DNA from 3 places in the Rhizobium sp. NFR12 genome. Region 1 is predicted to be linked to each of the others. Evidence: predicted binding sites of a transcription regulator. Region 1 holds the regulator's gene; each other region holds the start of a gene.

Region 1 (3,274 bases):
CGTTTCGAACGGGTCAGCTGTTCGAGATCGATCCCGAAATCACAAAAGAACCGTCTGCCCTCGTCGGTGATCAGGCCGGCTCCATCGCCGAGCAGCATGTAGCCGCTTCCTGTTAGGGCATCGGCGAGCGCGATGGCGAGACGGCCGGCCATGTGATCGTAACAGGTGCGGGCAAGCCGTAACGCTTCGTCTTTCGGGCCGACAGGATGATGGCGCTTCGGCCCATCCGCGGCGACTGCCATCAACGCGTGGATCGCGTGCGCGACTTCCGGAGAGGCAAGTCGGTAATAGCGGTGCCTGCCCTGCTTCTCGACCTCGATCAGGCGAGCCTGCGCCAGTTTGCCGAGATGGCCGCTGGTGGTCTGCGCGGTGACGCCGGCGTGGCGTGCCAGTTCGCCCGCCGTCAGCGCCTGTCCGCCCATCAGCGCGGACAGCATGTTGGCGCGTGCAGCATCGCCGATCAGGCTTGCAACTTCCGCAATCGTATTTCCTGAAACCATATTGGGCATGATCCAGTTCTAGCACCGGAAAACTTTGCCGTCAGCGGTCAACGGTTCGGCCGTCGTCGAAGCATTTCTTTTCCTGGTTCCGCTAAGAGGGGCGGAGATTGCATTCATGGGGACAGGAACTGGAATGGCGGACACCAAAACAAGCATGGCAACGGATCTGTTGCTGCTCCTCACGCTCGCGACGCTTTGGGGCGCGTCCTACACGCTGATCAAAGTCGGTGTGGAGACGATTTCGCCTGTCACCTTTATTGCCGTCAGAACACTGGTCGCTGGGCTCATTCTCGTTGTGGCACTTCGGCTGCGCGGATTAAAGCTGCCGACCGACCGGCAGACGTGGAAGCTTTTCACGGTTCAGGCATGCCTCAACAGCGCGGTCCCCTTCACCCTCATCGCTTGGGCCGAACAGACGACCGATGCGGGCCTTGCCACCATTTTGAGTTCAACGACGCCGATCTTCGCCTTTCTGCTGACGGCGCTGATCACCCGCCATGAAAGCATTTCGGGACCTAAACTGTTTGGGGTTGCCGCAGGCATTGTCGGCATATGCCTGATCGTCGGCATGGAGGCGCTTGCCGGATCGGGTGAGAACCTCTGGGCGCAACTCGCCATCGTGGCGGCGACCATCTGCTATGCGGCGGCGGCCATCTTCGGCAAGAACTTTAGGGGACTGGACCCGATGATGCCCGCCGCGGGATCGCTGATCGCAGGCGCCGCCATCCTTATTCCCGTGAGCCTCGTGGTCGATCGGCCCTGGACGCTGACGCCCAGCGCCGATTCGATGCTCGCCCTGTTGGCGCTGGCGGTATTTTCGACGGCGCTCGCCTTCGTCATCTACTTCCGGCTGGTCCAGACGCTCGGCTCCGTCGGCACGACGGCGCAGGCCTATCTGCGGGTGCCGATCGGCGTTGCCATCGGCGTCGTGTTTCTCGGCGAAACGCTTGCCTCCACAGCCTGGCTCGGTCTCGCCTGCGTCGTCACTGGTGTCATTGCCATGACGCTGCCGGCTAGGAGACGCGGTGCTCAGGCTTCCATCGAGTAACCGGCACCGCGGACCGTGCGGATGACATCCTGCATGTTGGAAAAGTTGAGCGCCTTCCGGAGGCGCCCCACATGCACGTCGACGGTACGCTCATCAACATAGATGTCATGACCCCAGACGCCGTCGAGCAACTGCGAGCGCGAAAAGACGCGGCTGGGCGACGCCATCAGGAATTCCAGAAGTCTAAACTCTGTCGGCCCGAGGCGAACTTCGCGGCTCTTGCGGTGAACGCGGTGGGTTTCGCGGTCGAGTTCGATGTCGCCGCATTTGAGGACGCTCGACAGCACTTCGGGTCGGGCACGACGCAGCATCGCCTTGACGCGGGCCATCAGCTCCGGTGTCGAAAACGGCTTGACCACATAGTCGTCGGCGCCCGTGGCAAGCCCACGAACGCGCTCGCTTTCTTCGCCGCGCGCCGTCAGCATGATGATCGGCAGGCGTTCCGTCTCCGGCCGCATGCGCAGGCGACGGCACAGTTCGATGCCCGAAACGCCTGGCAGCATCCAGTCGAGAATGAGAAGATCCGGAACGCGCTCCTGAAGCCTGATTTCCGCTTCGTCACCGCGAAGCACGGTATCGACCTCGTAACCCTCGGCCTCCAGGTTATACCGAAGGAGGACGCTGAGGGCCTCTTCGTCTTCCACGACTGCGATCTTCGGCTGCATTCCGACTTGCTCCGTCACTCGTCCCGAACCGCACTTAGATCCGCCAGATCCGCTCGCGCTGCTTCAGGTCATTGGTTTTGGCAGTCATCGTCCCGAAACCGGCAGGCGATTTCGGGAGAGCTGCATCATGTCCCGGCGGAGCCGAGCATGTTGGACGTATCGTCCTTCGGACGTTCGCCCTCCGGCTGTGCACCGGTCGCGATGTAGTAGATGGTCTCGGCGATATTGGTCGCGTGGTCGCCGATGCGCTCGATGTTCTTGGCGCAGAACAGGAGATGGGTGCAGGTAGTGATGTTGCGCGGATCCTCCATCATGTAGGTGAGGAGTTCGCGGAACAGCGAGGTGTACATCGCGTCGATTTCTTCGTCGCGCTGGCGGATGATTTCGGCTTTTTCCGCGGAGCGGTTGGCGAAGACATCAAGAACGTCCTTGAGCTGCACCAGCGCCAGTTCGGAAAGATGCTCCAGACCACGGGCGAGCTTGCGCGGGACGCCTGTTCCCTGCACGGCGAGCACGCGCTTGGCGGTGTTCTTACCAAGGTCGCCGACGCGTTCCAGGTCAGCTGCAATGCGCAGCGTGCCGATGATTTCGCGAAGGTCGGCCGCCATCGGCTGGCGCTTGGCGATGGTGACGATCGCCTTGTCCTGGATATCGCGCTCGGCATGGTCGAGAATGACGTCGTCCGAGATGACCTTCTGGGCCAGCGCCGAGTCGGAGTTGACGAGCGCACGCACGGCGTCACCGCACATCTGCTCCGCCAGGCCGCCCATTTCGGAGATCCGGCGGTTCAGGTATTTCAGTTCCTCGTCATAGGCCGAGAGAATATGGGTCGAAACCATGTGTCTGATCCTTGATGTCTGCAGTTGCGGCTGACGGGCTCTGCGCCCGCATCAGCCGAAGCGGCCCATGATGTAATCCTGGGTGCGCTGGTCATCCGGATTGGTGAACATCTTGTCGGTATCGTTTTCCTCGACCAGATTGCCGAGATGGAACATCGCCGTGCGCTGCGAAACGCGGGCTGCCTGCTGCATCGAGTGGGTGACGATCACGATCGTGTAGTT
Region 2 (3,274 bases), on a different contig from region 1:
GTATCGTCTTCATCGTATTGCGGCAGGATCACCGAGGCGACATCGCCGCCCGCAAGCGCCTTCTCCAACCGGTCCGCCTGCGCTTTCGCATCCGCATCCTGCGGCACGATCAGCACCAGACGGCAACGCTCTTCCTGTTTCTTCATGTTTCTTCCCATGCAGCGAACCGCAACCCGGCGATCCGCACTCGTTTTCTCTTGAATGATTCGATAGACCGGAAGGATTGCGCAATCAACCGCTCATCCCATCTGCCCGCCTCAACGGTGCAAGCCTGAAGTGCCCATGCCAGACATATTTTCCTCCGATACGCTCAGCCTCGCCTTCTTTGCAGCAGCGGTGCCCGCCGTGATGCTGGTCGGGCTTTCCAAGGGCGGCATTGGCGGCGCGATCGGCCTGATGGGCATGCCGCTGATGTCGCTTGCCGTCGACCCGGTCAAAGCGGCGGCGATCTTCCTGCCGATCCTGATCCTGATGGATATCGTGGCGCTTTGGTCCTGGCGCCATTTCAACGACAGTAAAACCCTGCTGATGATCCTGCCGGGCGGTGTCATCGGCATCGCGCTCGGCTGGGCAACATCGGCCTATGTCTCCGACGACGCATTGCGGATCGTCATTGCGGCAGCAACCATCTTCTTCGCCCTCCGCTACTTCTGGCAGGTCTACGGCCCGGATAAGAACCGTCCGGCCGCCGCACTGCCGCATCGTCCGGCGGCCGCCACGTTCTGGGGCGCGCTGTCGGGCTATGCCAGTTTCGTGGCGCATGCCGGAGGCCCGCCCTTCCAGATCTACGTTCTGCCGATGAAGCTGGATCCGAAGAAATACACCGGGGCCAGCATCCGCTTCTTCGCCATCGTCAACGCCGTCAAGATCATCCCCTATTTCCTTCTTGGCGCATTGGGGGCCGAAAACCTGACGATCTCGGCGACATTGCTGCCGGCAGCCCTGGTCTCGACCATGCTCGGTGCCGCGATCGTCAAGCATCTGAAGTCGGAAGTGTTCTATCCGATGACCTACGCGCTCGCGCTCGTTGCCGGCGTAAAGCTTCTGTGGGACGGCCTGCCGATCTGACCGGTCCATCCGAACATCATAAAAAACCCAATTACAATAAGGCCTTCCGCCGGTCGCGAGACACGAAAACGGTTGCTGCTTCGTCAAGTTATGCTTAGCTTCAAACTATGACACTCGATCCGTTTTCAGCCATTGCCGACCCGAACCGGCGCCATCTCCTCGAAGAGCTGAGACGCGCGCCGAAAACCGTGAATGAACTTGCACAAGGGCTGCCGATCAGCAGGCCGGCCGTCTCGCAGCATCTGAAAGCACTGCTGGACAGCGATCTCGTCACTGTCACACCAGAGGGAACGCGGCGCATCTATGCCGTGAACGGCAGCGGCTTCACCCGGCTCAACCTGTGGCTCGACCAGTTCTGGACGTGAATTCTGGCCGCGACTGTGACGTTACGACCAGAACTGTTGCTTTTAGTCTTGGAATTTATCGTGCCGCTGTGGGCACCCTCTCACGAATGTACGTGAGGCGCGTGGCGCTTTTGATCGCCTAATGACGGGTGTCGGTCTTTAACCGCTCCACCTCGTCTTTGATGCGCAGCTTGCGGCGCTTGAGCTCTGCGATCTCACGATCGTCGGCGGATGGAGATGCGAGAACGGACTGGAGTTCCTCTTCGAGGTCGCCGTGCTTCTTTTCAAGCGATGCGATATGCGCCTGGACGGTCATGTGGCATGTTCCTTCCTTAGGTACCTGCCTTGGCACTCCTCTGAGCCAAGGCTTCAGGTTTGCAACAGAAGTGTGACACGGTTGGTCCGCTTTGTCGAAGGAGAAATCATGGTCTCTCAGCGGCAAATTCGTGGCGTCGGCTAACTTCCAGTTAACGCGGTTTGATGGTAGGAGCTTGCGGATGAAGCCGGGGTTTGCAAAAAGCCGGCGTAAAGAATGGGGACTGAGCATGCGTGATCAGGAACAGGCGGATAACCGGCTGGTACTCGCGAAACTTCGCCAGGAACACGAAGATTACGACGCCGCGATCAATGCCATGATCAAGGTCGGCTGTGAGGCTCTTCGCATCCAGCGCATGAAGAAGAAGAAGCTGGCCATCAAGGACCGGATGACCCAGATCGAAGACCAGATCATTCCCGACATCATCGCTTGAGTTCACCTTAAAGGGCCTGGAATGTCAGAAAGACCCGCAGTCGCCATCATCATGGGCAGCCAGTCCGACTGGGAGACCATGAAGAACGCCGCCGACACGCTTGATACGCTCGACATCGGTTACGAAGCACGGATCGTCTCGGCACACCGCACGCCGGACCGGATGTACGAATTCGCCAAGAGCGCCCGCGACGAGGGCTTCAAGGTCATCATCGCCGGTGCCGGCGGCGCTGCCCACCTGCCGGGCATGACGGCGGCCCTGACGCCGCTTCCGGTGTTCGGCGTGCCCGTCCAGTCGAAAACGATGAGCGGCACCGACAGCCTCTACTCGATCGTCCAGATGCCGGCCGGAATTCCCGTCGGCACGCTGGCCATCGGCCGTGCCGGCGCGATCAATGCCGCCCTTCTTGCTGCAGCGGTGCTTGCCCTTTCCGACGATGACCTCGCCGACCGGCTCGACGCCTATCGCGCGCACCACACCGCATCGGTCGCCGAATATCCCATCGACGAAGCACCCTGAGAAACATCATGACGATCCGCACCATCGGCATAATCGGCGGCGGCCAGCTCGGCCGCATGCTGGCGATCGCTGCCGCACGCCTGAACTACCGCATCATCATCCTTGAGCCGCAGGCCGACTGCCCGGCCGCCCAGGTCGCGAACGAACAGATCACGGCGGCCTACGACGACAGGACGGCGCTGGCCGATCTCGCCAGCCGCTGCGACGTCGTGACCTACGAATTCGAAAACGTACCGGTCGAGGCAGCTGAGTTCCTGCAGCAGTCGGTTCCAGTCTACCCGCCGGCCAAGGCCCTGGAAGTGGCGCAGGACAGGATTGTTGAAAAGCAGTTCCTCAACGGCTGCGGCATCGAGACCGCAAGGTTTCATTCCGTCGACAGCCAGTCCGATCTCGAAGCAGCGCTTGCAGACTTCGGCGGCAAGGGTGTCTTGAAGACCCGCCGCATGGGCTACGACGGCAAGGGCCAGCGCGTGTTCCGCTCCAGCGACGACAAGGCCGATGGCGCCTATGCGGACCTCGGCTCGGTGCCGATGGTTCTCGAAAGCTTCGTGCCCTTCGAGCGCGAAATCTCGATCATCGCCGCGCGTGCCAAGG
Region 3 (3,274 bases), on a different contig from region 1:
TCGGACCGCTGCTTGCCGCAGCACTGCTGGAATTCTATGGCCCGCGCGCATTCTTTCTCTACACGTCCTTCATCTTTGCCGGTTTTGCGATCTACACGCTGCGCCGGATGCAGGTGCGGGCACCGGTGCCGCCGCAGCAGCGCAACTCGCGATTTCGGGCGCTCTTGCGCACGTCGGCTTATTTCAACCGGCTTGCAGACCCTGCGGACCGTGGTGGCGACAAGGACAGGGACGCTGACGGCAACAATAGGAAATAGCCGCCCGCTGCCGGGAAAGGCTGGCCGTTTGTCTTGACATCTGCGGCGGGAAGGGAAAGGAAGGTTGACCACCTGCACGTGAATGAGACGATGATCGAAACAACAATTGCCCTTCAGGAAGCCTGCGAAAAGCTGGCTCAGTCAGACTTCATCACCATCGATACAGAGTTCTTGAGAGAGACGACCTTCTGGCCGGAACTCTGCCTGATCCAGATGGCGAGCCCGACAGTCGAAGTTCTCGTCGATCCGCTGGCAAAAGGGCTCGACCTCAAGCCCTTCTTCGAGCTGATGGCGAATACGGCGGTCACCAAGGTGTTTCATGCCGCCCGCCAGGATATCGAGATCATCCATCATCTCGGCAATCTCGTCCCGCATCCGATCTTCGATACGCAGGTTGCAGCCATGGTCTGCGGCTTCGGCGACAGCGTGTCCTATGACCAGCTCGTCAACCGCATCAAGGGCGTGCAGATCGACAAGTCGTCGCGCTTTACCGACTGGAGCCGCCGGCCGCTTTCCGAAAAGCAGCTCGACTATGCGCTGGCTGACGTCACCCATCTGCGCGACGTCTATCTGTTCCTGAAGGAACAGCTGGAACGCGAAGGCCGTGCCCTGTGGCTGACCGAGGAAATGGCGGTTCTCGAGAGCGCCTCGACCTACGATCTGCATCCTGACGATGCCTGGCTTCGGTTGAAGTCGCGTCTGAGGAAGCCGAGCGAACTGGCGATCCTGAAATTCGTTGCCGCATGGCGCGAACGGGAAGCGCGCAGCCGCAACGTGCCGCGCTCGCGCGTGTTGAAGGACGATGCGATCTACGAGATCGCCCAGCAGCAGCCCAAGGATACCGAAGCGCTCGGACGTCTGCGCACCGTGCCGAAAGGCTGGGAGCGCTCGTCCTCAGGGGCCGCGATTGTCGAGGCTGTCAATACGGCGCTGGCGCTGCCGAAGACCGAGATGCCGCATGCGCCGAAGCATGTGCACCTGCCGGAAGGCACGGGCGCTGCCGTCGAACTCTTGAAGGTTCTGCTGAAGCTCATTTCCGACAAGCAGGGCGTTGCCGCCAAGGTGCTTGCCAATACCGACGATCTGGAAAAGATTGCTGCCGAAGGCGAGTTGGCCGAAGTGGCCGCCCTTTCCGGCTGGCGTCGCGAACTGTTCGGCGACACGGCGCTCAAGCTGATCCAAGGCGGCGTGGCGCTGCGCTTCGTCAACAAGAAGGTCGAGGCGGTCGAGCTGTAAGGCTCGTCCTCACCGTCTTTCATAATACAAGGGATCGGCCACCGGAGCTCCGGAGCGCGATCCCTGTTCGTTTAAATCCCAGTTATTTGCAGCGTTCCGGGCCGGCTCCGCGACGCTCGAACTACCTGCTCTGGCACCGTCAAGAAACAGACGTAAAACGTTCATCCAAGCGTCAAGCGATCATCACCTCACCGTCATGCGTGCCGCCTATCGACGTCGCGTGTTCTTCTCAATCGAACAGGTGATTTGATGACCAAGACCTTTTTAGCCTCCGTCTTCGTAAGTGCCCTCCTCGCCGGCACGGTATTGGCCGACGACCGCGAATTTCCGGCAAAGCTCGCGGGCCAGGCAATCCTGCCGGCCAATACGGTGACTGCTTCCCCATCCGATGTTCCTGAATTTCTCAAGACCTCGGGCAAGTTCACGACGCCGGACCGCAAGCGCACGGAAAAGCTTGGCTCGATCGACGGCAAGGACGGTGTTCGCGTCACCGACGTCAAGCTGCCGTTCAACGGTCAGCCGATCCAGGGCTTTTCCGGGATCAAGGCGATGGCAGACGGTACGTTCTGGACGCTGTCCGACAACGGCTTCGGCTCCAAGGCCAACTCCTCCGACGCGATGCTGTTCCTGCATCAGGTGAAGTTCGACTGGGCGACCAACAAGGTCGATGTCGTCAAGAACATCTTCCTGTCGGACCCGAACAAGATCGCCCCCTTCCCGATCGCCATGGAAGGCAGCGACAAGCGCTACCTGACCGGCGCCGATTTCGACATCGAATCGATCCAGCCCGTCGCAGACGGTTTTTGGCTCGGCGAGGAATTCGGGCCTTACCTCATCAAGGTCGACATGCTCGGCCAGCTGACTGACGTCGTTGCCACCAACGTCGACGGCAAGAAAGTCACCTCGCCCGACAACCCGACGCTGTCCATGCCGGCCAACCCCGCCGCCAAAATGCCGGTCTTCAACCTGAAGCGTTCGGGTGGCTATGAAGGCATGGCAATGTCGAAGGATGGGCAGAAGCTTTACGGTCTGCTGGAAGGCCCGATCTTCCTCGAAGACGGCAAGGTCGAACAGGCCGATGGCCGCACCGCGCTGCGCGTCATCGAATTCGACATCGCTTCGAAAAGCTGGACCGGTCGTTCCTGGCTCTATCCGCTGTCTGAAAAGGGTGTCGCGATCGGCGATTTCAACATGCTGGACGCCACGACCGCACTCGTCATCGAGCGCGACAACGGCGCCGGCACCAAGGACAAGGCCTGCGCTGATCCGAAGCAGCCGAAGCCGGATTGCTTCGATGCACCGGCCGAGTTGAAGCGCGTCTACAAGATCGAGATGACCGACGCCAATGTCGGCGCTGCCGTCCGCAAGATCGGCTATATCGACCTTCTGAACATCAAGGACCCCGACAGCAAGAAGATGGCTGGCTCGAAGGACGGCGTCTACGACATGCCGTTCGTGACGATCGAGAATGTCGACCAGATCGACGCGACACACCTAATCATCGGCAATGACAACAACCTGCCCTTCTCGGCCGGTCGCGCCGTCAACAAGGCTGACGACAACGAGTTCAGCCTGATCGAAGCCGCCGAGTTCCTCAACGCGAAGTAAAGCGGTGAGGTGGTGATCGGCAGGCCTCTAGAGCCCGGACATCACCACGACGAAACAGAAAAGGGTATCTGCATCAGCAGGTACCCTTTTCGACTCCATGACACCTCGAACCTGGACGTATTAAAGCTCAGGTATCGCCAGGATTACCATTTCAGGACGTCGTTAAGCGATGA

What was found. The regulator PhoB, encoded in region 1, activates phosphate uptake and scavenging genes when phosphate is short. The targets are predictions, from matches to a motif close to TGTCATNNANCTGTCAT.
Region 2: BLW69_RS03020 (YdcH family protein) is a predicted target of PhoB. The motif match lies at 1,790-1,806, and genes of this name have one in related genera.
Region 3: BLW69_RS10930 (esterase-like activity of phytase family protein) is a predicted target of PhoB. The motif match lies at 1,675-1,691, and genes of this name have one in related genera.

Annotation. Positions count from the first base shown of each region.
Region 1 covers NZ_FNWM01000004.1:112,549-115,822, forward strand. Annotated here, with positions in the region: gene BLW69_RS16875 (ArsR/SmtB family transcription factor) at 1-509, opposite strand, end outside; gene BLW69_RS16880 (DMT family transporter) at 634-1,548, shown strand; gene phoB (phosphate regulon transcriptional regulator PhoB) at 1,530-2,213, opposite strand; gene phoU (phosphate signaling complex protein PhoU) at 2,339-3,052, opposite strand; gene pstB (phosphate ABC transporter ATP-binding protein PstB) at 3,104-3,274, opposite strand, start outside.
Region 2 covers NZ_FNWM01000001.1:648,054-651,327, reverse strand. Annotated here, with positions in the region: gene BLW69_RS03035 (thiamine phosphate synthase) at 1-146, opposite strand, end outside; gene BLW69_RS03030 (sulfite exporter TauE/SafE family protein) at 283-1,068, shown strand; gene BLW69_RS03025 (ArsR/SmtB family transcription factor) at 1,176-1,433, shown strand; gene BLW69_RS03020 (YdcH family protein) at 1,552-1,728, opposite strand; gene BLW69_RS03015 (YdcH family protein) at 1,958-2,161, shown strand; gene purE (5-(carboxyamino)imidazole ribonucleotide mutase) at 2,183-2,680, shown strand; gene BLW69_RS03005 (5-(carboxyamino)imidazole ribonucleotide synthase) at 2,689-3,274, shown strand, end outside.
Region 3 covers NZ_FNWM01000002.1:745,192-748,465, reverse strand. Annotated here, with positions in the region: gene BLW69_RS10940 (MFS transporter) at 1-257, shown strand, start outside; gene rnd (ribonuclease D) at 348-1,493, shown strand; gene BLW69_RS10930 (esterase-like activity of phytase family protein) at 1,743-3,101, shown strand; gene BLW69_RS10925 (HEAT repeat domain-containing protein) at 3,245-3,274, opposite strand, start outside.